DNA from 2 places in the Pseudarthrobacter sp. MDT1-40-2 genome. Region 2 is predicted to be linked to the other one. Evidence: predicted binding sites of a transcription regulator. Region 2 holds the regulator's gene; the other holds the start of a gene.
What was found. The regulator Rex, encoded in region 2, represses fermentation and respiration genes when NADH is low (regulators of the CRP and FNR family bind a similar motif). The targets are predictions, from matches to a motif close to CTTGTGAANNNNTTCACAAG.

Region 1 (6,569 bases), 770 kb from region 2:
GTGCTCTCCGACCAGGGCCACGATGTCCAGATCCAGGTGAGCGGAACCAACAGTGACCCCTGGGACTTCATACTCACTCCGGGCTAAGCCCGGTGTTCGAGGGCCCCGGGTGAGCACAGCGGGGCTGGGGGAGCAGGCCAGGCGCTAGAGTCTATACAGCGCCGCGAGGCGCGCCGGCGGGTGCCGGCGTAAACTTATGGAGGTAAATAGTGGCCAAGGCAGCACCGGCGGAACAGTTGAAGTTGCTTGAATTGCAGGCGTTGGATGCCAAATTGACTTCGCTTGCCAGCCGCCGCCGCGTCCTGGAATCAGATCCGCGCATCACCGACTTGCAGGCGGCGCTGTCCGTGGCCAACGGCCAGCTCGGAGCGGCGAAGGTGGCCGTCCACGATGCCGAGTCCGAGCTCAAGAAGGCGGAGGCCGACGTCGAACAGGTTGCCTCACGCATCGAGCGCGACGAAGCACGGCTGAACAGCGGCACCGGACTCTCGAAGGACCTCGTCGCCCTGCAAAAGGACATTGTCTCCCTGAACAAGCGCCGCTCGGACCTCGAAGACGTTGAACTTGAGGTCCTGGAGCGCCTGGACACACTACGCGCCACACAGGTTCGGCAACAGGAGATCGTTGACGGCATTCAGGGCTCCTTTGCGGGAATACGGGCCGAACTGGACGAGGCCTTGGCTGAGGTTGAAGCAGAAGCCACCGTGGTCCGCGGCCAGCGCGCCGAATTTGCCGCAGGACTGGATGCCGGAATGCTGGCCATTTACGAGAAGACGCTGGCCAGGCGCGGGGTAGGCGCGGCACGCCTGTTTCACGGCAAGTCCGAGGGCTCCGGGATGCAGCTGAGCCCGGGCGACCTCGCGGAGATCAAGTCCGCTGCAGAGGACGACATCGTCTTCTGCCCCGACTCAGGCTGCATCCTGGTGCGCTCACCTGAGTGGGCCTAGGCACTCCTGGGCCTACGCGCCAGGGTTCCCTGGCCGAGCTTGCGAGGCGAGGGAGGCGGTGGGGACTAGTTGCTGAGGATGATGTTCAGGGCGTGCGGCTTGCGTGCCGAACCTGCAACTAACTCTGCCTCCCACTTTTCCCGCGTGGCCCTCAGCAGTTCCGACGGCGTTGCGGCCGGTTTGCCGCGCCGGCTCAGCAGATGCCGGGCCAGCTCGCCCCGGGTGTGCTTGGCGAAGTGGCTCACGACTTTCCGGACGCCGTTAACCTCGGTGAAGACGTTCACGGCCACCGTCCGCTCGACCGGCGGCGCCCAGGCCGCGGCATAAGTGCTGGAGCGGCAGTCCACCAGGAGATGTCCTTCGCTGTGCTCGGCCAGTGCCGCCGCAAGCTGCGGCTTCCAGAATGAGGCGAGCCGCCCAACGCCGGGCAGCGCGGTCCCCATGGACAGCCGGTAAGCGGGCACGCTGTCGCCAAAACGGATGGCACCCCACAGCGCTGACACAATCAGGACGTTGTGGTCGGCTTTGCGCCGTTGGGCAGGGGTAAGCGTCCGGTATCCCAGGGCGTCGTACAGCACGCCGGAATAAATGCTGTGCGCGGGCGCGGCGGGTTCTGCGTGGAGCCGGGTGTTACGTTCGACGTCGCCACTCAGGGATGCGCCCACGCCCAGTAGCGCGAGGGCATCCTGGTGCGCGCTGACTGTACCAAGCGTTTCCAGCACCTTCGCCCTGGAGTTGTTGAGTACAGGGAAACTCAACTCGGCCCAGTCCATCGCTGTGCCTTTGACTGCCGGGGTTTTGCCTTCGGACGGGGGGAGGAGAATCAGCACCCGTAGATCCTACCGGGAAGGAACTGCCAGGCGTGCCCGGTAGACTGGTGGACGGATGGGTTGACCAGGCGGCCGCGCGTCACGCAAGTGGCTCGAGGAACGTCCGGGCTCCATAGAGCAGGGTGGTGGGTAACGCCCACTCGGGGTAACCCGCAGGACAGTGCCACAGAGAACAGACCGCCTGCTGTCCCGTCCTTGACGGGGAAGACAGGTAAGGGTGAAACGGTGGTGTAAGAGACCACCAGCTCCCCGGGTGACCGGGGAGGCTAGGTAAACCCCACCCGGAGCAAGGCCAGACAGGGCATGACTGAGGGCTGCTCGCCCGAGTGCCCGGGTAGGCCGCTGGAGGACGTCGGCAACGGCGTTCGTAGATGGATGGCCGCCACCCCCTGACGGCAACGGCAGGGGAGGACAGAACCCGGCGTATCGGTCAACCCATCCCTTCAGACTGGTTTCCCGCACCCGTATTACCTGTGACGGTTAGGGAGCAAAACCCGCGTGCCATAGAATTTCCGAAGGTCTCAACCGTGAGGGAATCCATGTCTACAATCACTCGTTTCAGTGCGCCCTTTTCGAGCTCTGAGAAACAGCCTGCCAAACCGAAAGCAGGTTTGCGCCCCGACATCCAGGGCCTTCGGGCTGTTGCAGTTCTTGCTGTCATATTCGACCACCTGTTCCACTGGCCCTCCGGCGGATTTGTCGGCGTAGATGTTTTCTTCGTTATCAGCGGTTTCCTGATTACCGGTCTGCTTATCCGCGAACACGACCGCACCGGGCAGATTTCCTTTACCGACTTTTATCGGCGGCGCATTAAGCGCATTATGCCGGCCGCCCTGGTGGTGATCGCTGCTACCTCTGCTGCTGCATACCTGCTTTTCAGCGCAGCCCGCAGTAAAGACGTCTTTGTTGACGCCGTCTGGGCCACGTTCTTTTCAGCCAACTGGCGATTTGTCACAGCAGGCACGGATTACTTTGACGCTGCGGGAGCAGTTTCCCCGCTTCAGCACTTCTGGTCCCTGGCTGTAGAAGAACAATTTTACTTCGTGTGGCCATGGCTGATGCTTCTCATCTTCTTCATGACCTCAGGCAGGAGGGGCCGCTCAACCAAGGCCGCCCACATCGCTATCGGTGTAACGATGGCTTTGATTGTCGCGGTGTCCTTTGCGTGGGCACTTACCGAAACCAGGACCCAGCCCACCTGGGCGTACTTTTCTACGTTTTCCCGCGCATGGGAGCTCGGTGTGGGTGCACTTTTGGCTGTGGGCGCAGCGCAACTGGCCCGTATTCCCGGCGCTCTCCGGCCTGTTCTTGCCTGGTTGGGGCTGTTGGGCATCGGCGTCAGTCTGTTCGTGGTGACCGCGGATTCCTTGTTCCCCGCTCCATGGGCAGCTCTTCCGGTTCTGTCGTCCGCTCTGGTCATCGCTGCGGGAACGGGCGGCGGACAGAAGCACCTGTGGCCGCTGACCAACCGGGTGATGGGCTACATCGGTAACATCTCGTATTCGCTGTACCTGTGGCATTTTCCGCTGATTGTCTTCCTGTCCATGGTGTTGCCGGAAGGTGTCATCTTCTTTGTCGCTGTGCTGTTCGCTGCTTTTGCACTTGCGTCAGTTACTTACCATGCGATTGAGAATCCGGTCAGGAACTCGCGGTGGCTCGAACCCAGGGACACTTGGAAACGGAAGAAAAAGGGCTTGGACGCCAGGACCGCGAATATCCTTGTGATAGCCGGAGTCTCCTCCCTGGCAGCCCTCACACTTGTCGTCTCAGTAGTTGCGCTGACACGGACTGCGCCGGACGAGCAGGCGGTAATGGTGCGTCAGGCATCGCCGGTTGCGGAGCCCGGCTCTGCGGCAGCATCAAACACCGCCGCGTCATCTCATTCGGCTGCCATTCTTACTGCACTGCAGACTCCCAGCTGGCCTGAACTTTCCCCCGCAATTGACCAATTGGGCCGCGGGCAGCTCGTTCCGGAATGGGCGGCAGACGGCTGCCTGGGTAATGAGATGAATTCCGAGGGTGACCCCGCCGCTAACTCCGAGCGCTGCATTTTTGGCGATCCTGCGGCGCCCAAAACGGCCGTTGTGCTCGGGGATTCCATGTCCATCAGTTATGTTTCCGGTATCCGGGCTGCGTTGGAACCGCAGGGCTACAAGGTTCGCGTGATCACTTTGATGCAATGCCCGGCGTTCTCCCTGACGGTGATCAAAGCGGACCGCTCTGAGCACCCGGACTGTGACCCGTTCCGGCAGTGGACGTTCGGTAAAGTTGCCGAACTCCGGCCTGACATGGTCCTGATGTCCAATACGGCCACGGCACTTTTGGCCAGTGGCGCCCAGGAGAAGGCAATGCTGGATGAATGGACCAGCGGTGCCCGAAAGACCTTTGAGTCCCTCACGGGATCCACCGAACGCATCGTCGTGATGGACTCGCCGCCGATCGGCAAGAACCTCGCTGACTGCGCAACCAGGATCAGCAAACCCGGGGATTGCACGACCTCGGTGGACAGCCGTCACCGTGCCATCGCAGAAGCAGGGAGAGCCGGGGCAACGGGTATTCCAAACGTCCAGTTCATCGACACGCGGCCGTGGTTCTGCTCTTCCAACAACACCTGCCCGGCATTCGTGGGCAGTACCACTGTCTACGCGGACGGCGTCCACCTTACGGCAGCTTTTTCGAAGTCCCTTGGACCTGTCATGGCGGAGGCGCTGGCGGGCTAGCACTGCAGGAGAGGGAGCCCGGTCACCATGGGCTCCCTCTTCCGCCCGTCCCCATGTGAGTCAATTCACGGCTGATAGCGCTTTGGACACTCGTCCCGGACTCTAGAATAGAGACCGGACGTAGAAGTTCCTCCGCCGGATATGCGTTCACAGCCGGCGGTTTTTCTTTGCGCTGATTCCAGATACCAGGGCTGGACCGAAGCCCCGGAACTGCGCCATCGGATAACCTCCGGCGGCGGACTTCCGCACACAGGGACGTGGGCGGTTGAACCGAGGAAGGTAGTTGAGTGAGCCAGACTTCAGACTCTTGTCTTGATACGTGGATGGGCCGGGAGGCTCTTGCCGAGGCCATGATCCCCGTGATTGGCCGGTTGTACCGCGACAACAACGTGGTCACCAGCATTCATGGACGAAGCTTGATCAACAAGTCCACCATGAACATCCTCAAGGCACACCGATTTGCCCGCCGGATGAGCAAGGACGAACTGCGCCTGGAGGAGACCGCCCCGCTGCTGGACACCCTCGCCGGGCTGGACCTGGGTGCGGCAGCCATCGACATCGCCCGCCTGAACCAGAAATTCAAGGCCGAGGGCAATGGCGCCACCCTGGAAGAGTTCCTTCGCGCCGAACTGGCCGAGGTTGTGGGTAAGCGCGGTGCGGACGACCGCACCAGCACCGACGTCGTACTCTACGGTTTTGGCCGCATCGGCCGCCTGCTGGCCCGCCTCCTGATCGAAAAGGCCGGCGGCGGCCACGGCCTCCGCCTTCGCGCCATCGTGGTCCGCCGGGGCTCCGACAAGGACCTCTCCAAGCGCGCCAGCCTGCTGCGCCGCGACTCGGTGCACGGTTCCTTCGAAGGCACCATCCGCATTGACGAGGAAGCCAACACCATCACCGCCAACGGCGTACAGGTCCAGGTCATCTACTCGGACAACCCGGCCACCATTGACTACACCGTCTACGGGATCAAAGATGCCCTGGTGGTGGACAACACCGGCCGGTGGCGAGATGCTGAGGGCCTGTCCCAGCACCTGCAGAGCAAGGGCGTGGCCCGGGTCCTGCTGACTGCGCCCGGCAAGGGGGCGCTTAAGAACATCGTGCACGGCATCAACCACGGCAGCATCGAGGACACGGACCAGATTGTGTCCGCGGCGTCCTGTACCACCAACGCCATCACGCCGGTGTTGAAGGCGATCAACGACAAATTCGGTGTAATCCATGGCCACGTGGAAACGGTGCACTCGTTCACCAACGACCAGAACCTGATCGACAACTTCCACAAGGGCGACCGCCGCGGGCGTTCGGCCGCGCTGAACATGGTTATCACCGAGACGGGTGCGGCCACCGCCGTAGCGAAGGCGCTCCCCGAACTCCAGGGCAAACTTTCCGGCAGCTCCATCCGCGTTCCCACGCCGGACGTTTCACTGGCCATCCTTAACCTGAGCCTGGAAAACGGCACCACCAAGGATGAAGTTAACGAGCACCTGCGCCAGATGTCCCTGCATTCGGACCTGCGCAAGCAGATCGACTACATCGATTCCCCCGAGGTAGTGTCTACCGACTTCGTGGGTTCACGCCGTGCCGGCATCGTGGATGGTCTGGCAACCATTTCCAACGGCAAGAACGTTATTCTTTACGTCTGGTACGACAATGAATTTGGCTACAGCTGCCAGGTTGTCCGGGTGATGGAGGAGATGGCGGGCGTGAACCCGCCCTCGTTCCCGGCCAAGGAACCGGCTGCGGCGCTTGAGGCAATCGCCACCGCGTAGCACGGCAGCAGAAGTGTCTGAGAATCCCGGCTGTTCCTCTGGAATCAGCCGGGATTCCGGCTCACACTGGTGGCATGGACACTGAATCAGCCGTGGAGCACGACACCGCCCTGGAACACGCCCTCGACGTGGCCAAGGCAAACCTCAAACAGGCAACCAAGTTGCTGAGCAACGCCAGGGCAGGCCATGCTGCCGGTGACGTCACAGCTGAGCGGGTCCGCCAGCTTGAAGACCTCTTTGAGCTGGCGGAAGAGGATTTGCGCAGGGTCATGCGGGAACAGTAGGGGAATCTTGCGCCCCACT
Region 2 (6,569 bases):
GCTTCGGCGGCGCTTTGGTTGCCTTCTCACTCGCCTGGGGCGGATATGTATCGGGAATCCAGGAACAGTCCGACGCGGCCACCCTCGCCATCCGGGCAGCAGCCGGCCTGCTGCCTGCCGCACTCGTCCTCATTTCCGTAGGAATCATGTACTGGTACCGGCTCACGGACACCCGGCACGCGGAACTGGTGGCCAGCCTGTCCCGTGAAACGACGTAGCTGGTTTGCGACTCCGGCGGCTGGCGGTTATGGTGATGGCTATGACTAACCGTTGGTATGCGTATTTTTCGTTGGCTCTGGAGGAGCCCGCGTCTAACTGACACGCACCCAACTTCCTTCAGAGCCAACAGGGCAGAGTTCATTCTCTGCCCTTCGCCATATCTACGGCGGGTTCTGATTCAGGGCCCGCTTCCATCTTCGGAACAGGACCCCTCATGACCCCCGCAGCAACCGCCACAGCCGCCAGTTCGACGTCGAACCTCCGTGTTAACCACTTCGCCGCCCTTCCCACGCCCCGTGAACTGATGGCCGAGCTCCCCCTGGATGCCCACGTGACGGACGTCGTCGAGCGCGGCCGTGACGAAGTCCGGGCCGTCATGGATGGCGTTGATGACAGGCTGCTGGTAATCGTTGGCCCTTGCTCCATCCATGATCCGCAGGCCGGGCTCGATTACGCGCGTCGGCTGGCAGTGCAGGCGCAGCTTCACGATTCCGAGCTGTTGATTGTTATGCGGACCTACTTCGAGAAGCCGCGCACCACGGTGGGCTGGAAGGGCCTGATCAACGATCCGAAGCTGGACGGCAGCCACGACATGGTGACCGGGCTTCGTACCGCGCGGAGGTTCCTGCAGGACGTCGCCGCGCTGGGGCTGCCCACCGCCACCGAGTTCCTGGAACCCATCAGCCCGCAGTACATGGCGGACCTGGTGTCCTGGGGCGCCATTGGTGCCCGGACCACCGAAAGCCAGATCCACCGCCAGCTTGCCTCCGGATTGTCCATGCCCATCGGCTTCAAAAACGGGACCGACGGCGACCTCCAGGTTGCGATCGATGCCTGCGGTGCCGCTTCGGCCCCGCAGGCCTTCCTCGGCATTGACGATGAAGGCCGGGCCGCGCACGTGGCAACAGCGGGCAATCCGGACACGCACGTGATCCTTCGTGGCGGACGCAAGGGGCCCAACTACTCAGCTGCCGACGTCGAGGCTGCTTCTGAGCGGTTGGAAGGCAAGCAGCTCAATCCGCGCCTGATCGTTGATGCCAGCCACGCCAACAGCGGCAAGAGCCACCACCGCCAGGCCGAGGTTGCGCTGGAACTCGGTGCCCGGCTGCAGGAAGGCGGCCCCGCCGCGGATGCAATCGGCGGTGTAATGCTGGAAAGTTTCCTGGTGGGCGGTGCGCAGAATCTTGACGTAGCGGAGCACGCGGCAGGCCGCTCGCAGCTGGTGTACGGCCAGAGCGTTACGGATGCCTGCATGGAATGGGACGTCACGGTTTCTGTGCTTGAGCAGCTGGCGGTATCGGCGCGGAAACGGCGTGAGGCTCGGAGCGTCCTGCTGGCCGGATGAATAGCCGGAGAGACTTTCACATTGGCACCCTGAACCTCTAGAGTATCTAGCACATGGTTGTTCGAAGGCCCGGTGACGACGCGCCGTAAAGGCGGTTGCCGAACAGCACCGGGAGCAAAGGAATATGGGATGTCCGCAGATCAGAACTTCTCCAACGTGAAGTTCCTGACCGTGGCCGAGGTGGCCGAGGTTATGCGCGTTTCCAAGATGACCGTGTACCGTCTGGTCCACTCAGGAGAGATGCCGGCCGTGCGCTTTGGCCGCTCCTTCCGGGTTCCCGAGAACGCCGTTGAGCAATACCTCAAGGGCGCCGTGGTGGAAGGCCAGTCGGACACCGCCTGACCCCTGTTGCCGTGGCCCTGCCGTCACTCCTGACGGCGGCGGTCAGTAGGTGCCCCCGATAGGCGGTACCCTGTTAAGGAACGTTTTACGTCATTGTAAGAATCTGTCAGTTGTTTCAGTTCGTAGCATTGTCCACGAACATTTCCATCAGACAGGTACTACATCTAGTTTGTGAGGAACTTTCGTGGGTTCAGTTATTAAGAAGCGTCGCAAGCGTATGGCCAAGAAGAAGCACCGCAAGCTGCTTCGCAAGACCCGTCACCAGCGCCGCAACAAGAAGTAGAGCATCTGCTTCACTGCGTGAATGCCCGTTGCCGTCAGGCAGCGGGCATTTTTGCGTCCAGGCCCCGGTTTGAAACTGGCCCGTACTGGCCCGGCGGAATCCAGATCCTGCCACGCAGGTGGCTGGGACGTCGGTGGCTGGGACGTCAGCGGCTGCGGAGGCGGGCGAAACCCTTCCACAGTCCATAGACTGCGCCACCCACCGTGGCGGCTTTGAGGCCCAGGGTTGCTGCGCGGCGGCCCGAGCGGAAATCGTAAACGGGCCAGTTGTGCTCGCGGGCGTGCTTGCGGAGCCGGGCGTCGGGGTTGATTGCCACAGGATGTCCCACCAGGGTGAGTAGCGGAATGTCATTATAGGAGTCGCTGTAGGCCCAGCAGCGTTTCAGGTTCAGGCCCTCAGACTCTGCCATGGATTCCACGGCAGCCGCCTTGGCAGAACCGTGCAGGATGTCGCCCACCAGGCGGCCGGTGTAGGCGCCTTCTTCGACTTCTCCCACCGTGCCCAACGCGCCTGTCAGCCCCAGGCGGGTGGAAATGACGGTGGCAACTTCAATAGGTGTGGCCGTCACCAGCCAGACCCGCCGCCCAACACGCAGGTGTTGCTCGGCCAGCGCCTTGGTTCCAGGCCAGATCCTCGAGGCGATCATCTCGTCGTAGACTTCCTCGCCGAGGGCCTTGATATCCGACACGGTGATCCCTGCCGCCAGGATCAGGGCTGAGTCGCGCACAGCATGAACATCGCTGAGGTTCTCGCCGCGCATCACAAACTTGAACTGCTTCCAGGCGAAACCGCTGGCCTGGCGCAAGGTGAAGGCTTTCCGCTGGTACATCTTGCGGGCCACGTGGAACAGGCTGGCGCCCTTCATCAGTGTGTTGTCCACGTCGAAGAAGGCTGCCTCGCCAAGGGGGGACGGAGGGGTCGGGCGCGTGGCTACGGCGACATACTTCTCCTCGGGCATGCCTTGAGTCTAGCCAATGGGTCCGGGCGCAGCTGCCGGGCCACCAGCTTCGCTTCCGGTAGCACGTTCCTGATGCAGCCCGCCGGTGCCTGCAGGACTACCTTTAAGTCATGGCAAAACCGGAAGTGGTACTACTGACAAAATCAGACTGCCACCTGTGCACAGAGGCGCGTGCCGCCGTCGAACGCGTTGCTTCGGGGCTGGGACTGGAATGGTCGGAACAACTGGTGGACCAGCACCCTGAACTGGGCGAGAAGTATGCCGAAGAGATCCCCGTGCTGCTGGTGGACGGCGTGCAGCGGGATTTCTGGACCATTGACGAAGGCCGCCTGGACCGGCTGCTGCGGCGGATCCTGGCGGCGTAATGAAACGGGCTCAGGTGTGGGCGCCCGCTTTGTTGGCTCAGGCTTCCTGGCCCTAGAGTGAAGACACAACGCGACTCGACGGAGCAGACAGTGACCTCCTTGGAATCAACACCCTCTGCCATCCAGGGCGATGGCGGGACTGCGAAGCAGATTCCACCGGCAGCGGTGGCCCGCTTGACGCTTTACCTGCGCGCCCTGAATTCGCTGCTGGCCGAGGGCATCGAGACTGTTTCTTCGGATTCCCTGGCGGAAGCGTCGGGGGTGAGTTCGTCAACGCTGCGCAAAGACCTCTCGCACGTTGGTTCCTACGGCACGCGGGGCGTGGGCTATGAGGTCCAGTACCTCAGCAGGCACATCGCGGCGGCCCTTGGCCTGACCCACGACTGGAAAGTCGCAATTGTGGGTGCCGGTAACCTGGGTAAGGCCCTGGCACGGTACGGCGGCTTTGAGTCCCGGGGGTTCGACGTCGTGGCGATTTTCGACGCCGACCAGATGGTGGTGGGAAACGAGGTTGGCTGGCTCCGGGTCAGTGATGTCCAGGACCTGGAAACGGTCCTGGAACGAACCGGTGCGAACATGGTGGTCCTTGCCCTGCCGGCCACTGTTGCCCAGGCCGTCTGTAACCGGGTCGTGGCGGCAGGAGTCACCAGCATCCTGAGCTTTGCCCCCATAGTGCTCCAGGTGCCCGAGGGCGTGAACCTGCGCAAGGTGGACATGGCCACCGAGCTCCAGATCCTCGCCTACCATGCACAACGGACGCAGACCCCGGGCCGAACAGCCTAAGCTGTGGCCCGCGGGCTGCGTCCGCGGAGAGTGTGTTGCGCCTGAAGACTTGCGTTAGCGGCTGTAGGGGTTTCCGAAGGGCTGCTGCTTCTGGAAGTAGGGCGCATTGGCCGGCAGGTAGAGCAGCACAATGGCTGCAACGCCCAGAAGGATCACAATGAGCTGCAGGACGCCGTATAGCGGACCGAACTGGAACAGGCTGAAAAGGCCAAGAACAGAAATGGCAGCAAAAACAGTTCCGAGGATCCGCGCCCAGTTCTTTCCCTTCCGCACCGGGAAGGCCACCAGGGCGTAAAGACCCAGGGAGATCAGAGCGGCGATGATTCCGCCAACCATCACAGCACCCTGCATGCCCTCGGCCATCCCGGGGGGAACTTCCTCACCCTGCGCCAGGATCTGTGACTCCATCGACTGCCAGAAGTAATCGCCACCGGTGAAGGCCATGATGAGCGAGCTGACAGCGGACAGGATTCCTGCCGCGAGAATCATTTTGAAAGACAAGTCCACCTGCGGCGGAACGGCGCGGTCTCCGGCTGGCTGAGACTGCTCCGACGGGTAGCCATACGGGGCAGGGGGCTGACCATAGGGTGCCTGCTGGCCGTAGCCGGGCTGCTGCTGGCCGTACTGGGGAGCCTGCCCATACTGCGGCGGTGCCTGCTCACCGAACTGGGGAGCGTTCTGGCCGTATTGCGGCTGCGGGGGTGACTGCTGACCATATTGGGGTGCGTTCTGGCCGTAGCCCGGCTGCTGCGGGGCGTTTTCCGGATCGTTGCCTTGAGGCGGCTGGACGGGAGGAGTGGTCATGAGCGTTCCTTCGCGAATCTGGGTGAAGCATCGGACGCCGGGAACAACGCAAGCCGTGCCCCCAGCATGGCTTATTCCACCGTACCTCCCACCGGCAGACTGGTGGGTCATTAAAGGCAACAAATTGTGCACTGGCCTGCAAAAACGCCTACGCCCCCGGGTTGTGTCCGGGGCGTAGGCGTCTTCAGCAGGCGATCAGTTGGTTGCGGGCGTGCGCTGTTCGAACCAGGGCCGGGAGTTGGGCATCCACATCAGAACGGTTGCCACGATGCCGAGGATGGAGCCGAACCAGCCCCCTCCTCCGTCGATGCCGGACTGAACCAGGGAGATGACCAAGGTGACTGCCACAATGACGGTGAGGGCCATGCGGGCCCAGGACTTGCCTTCCTTCATCTTCATGGCCAGGATAACCTGGGCAGCAGAAAGTACAAGCGTGAGAAGGACCAGAAGCACCACTATCACACCGAGGGCGGGCAGTGAGGCTATTGCTACCAAGGAAAAGAAGAACCCCACAACACCCAGGAGGACGCCCAGGATGCCCGTGATGACCCAGATCCAGTAGGAGACCTTGAGCTCCGTGGGCATTCCGGCGACGCTGAAAATTCCAGAGAAGCCGCCCTTGGGCATGACCTGGTCGAAGCTGCGGGGTGAGTCGGAAGGCATTTGGAACTGGTGGCTCTGCGACGGGCCGGGCTGCTGGTAACCCTGTGCCGGCGGAGGCTGGTACCCGGCCGGGGGAGTGGTGGGACTCTGGCCTGCAGGTGTCCCGGTTGAATCGGGTTGCGGTATGTCGCTCTGGTTGCTCATGGGTTCACTGTAGGCGTGGCCGGCCGTGTAATCTACGAATTGGCGTGGAAGTCGTGATGAAAACCAAGCAAACCGCCCGCCGTCGAACATTTTTGTCCGAGGGCGGGCGGTTGTCGCTTGCCGGGGAGGCGGTGGGACTAAGCCGCGGGAGCGATGAAGGCCAGTTCCAGGTTGATGCCGACCTTGTCGCTAACCAGCAGGCCGCCCGTCTCGAGGACGGCGTTCCAGGTCAGGCCGAAATCCTTGCGGCTGATGGTGGTCTGTGCGGTGACACCTGCGCGGGTGTTGCCGAACGGGTCCACGGCCACGCCGTTGAACTCGGTTTCCAGCGTGACGGGGCGGGTGATGCCCTTGATGGTGAGGTCGCCGTTCAGCTCAAAGCCGTCGCCGTTGTCTACCAGTTCCTTGGAGACGAAGGAGATTTCCGGAAACTTCTCCACATCGAAGAAGTCTTCGCCGCGGACGTGGCCGTCGCGGTTGGCGTCGCCGGAGTCGAAGCTGGCGGTCTTAATGGTGGCGTTGATAGCAGAGTCGGTCACGTTCGGCGTGAGCTCAAGGGTGGCCTCCGCGTCCTTAAACTGGCCGCGGACCTTGCTGATGCCAGCGTGCCGGACGGTGAAGCCAATCTCGCTGTGGGAGTTGTCGAGGGTCCAGGTGCCGGTG

Region 1: AC50X5_RS01245 (glyceraldehyde-3-phosphate dehydrogenase) is a predicted target of Rex. The motif match lies at 4,550-4,569, and genes of this name have one in related genera.

Annotation. Positions count from the first base shown of each region.
Region 1 covers NZ_JBWZCL010000001.1:266,304-272,872, reverse strand. The annotation lists gene AC50X5_RS01270 (Nif3-like dinuclear metal center hexameric protein) at 1-87, shown strand, start outside; gene AC50X5_RS01265 (zinc ribbon domain-containing protein) at 210-947, shown strand; gene AC50X5_RS01260 (YaaA family protein) at 1,013-1,777, opposite strand; RNA gene rnpB (RNase P RNA component class A) at 1,834-2,219, shown strand; gene AC50X5_RS01250 (acyltransferase family protein) at 2,317-4,497, shown strand; gene AC50X5_RS01245 (glyceraldehyde-3-phosphate dehydrogenase) at 4,785-6,266, shown strand; gene AC50X5_RS01240 (hypothetical protein) at 6,341-6,550, shown strand.
Region 2 covers NZ_JBWZCL010000001.1:1,039,881-1,046,449, reverse strand. The annotation lists gene AC50X5_RS04925 (glycoside-pentoside-hexuronide (GPH):cation symporter) at 1-218, shown strand, start outside; gene AC50X5_RS04920 (3-deoxy-7-phosphoheptulonate synthase) at 434-1,564, shown strand; gene AC50X5_RS04915 (helix-turn-helix domain-containing protein) at 1,694-1,906, shown strand; gene AC50X5_RS04910 (30S ribosomal protein bS22) at 2,091-2,189, shown strand; gene AC50X5_RS04905 (HAD family hydrolase) at 2,335-3,147, opposite strand; gene AC50X5_RS04900 (glutaredoxin family protein) at 3,258-3,512, shown strand; gene AC50X5_RS04895 (redox-sensing transcriptional repressor Rex) at 3,603-4,295, shown strand; gene AC50X5_RS04890 (hypothetical protein) at 4,350-5,099, opposite strand; gene AC50X5_RS04885 (hypothetical protein) at 5,295-5,906, opposite strand; gene AC50X5_RS04880 (YceI family protein) at 6,044-6,569, opposite strand, start outside.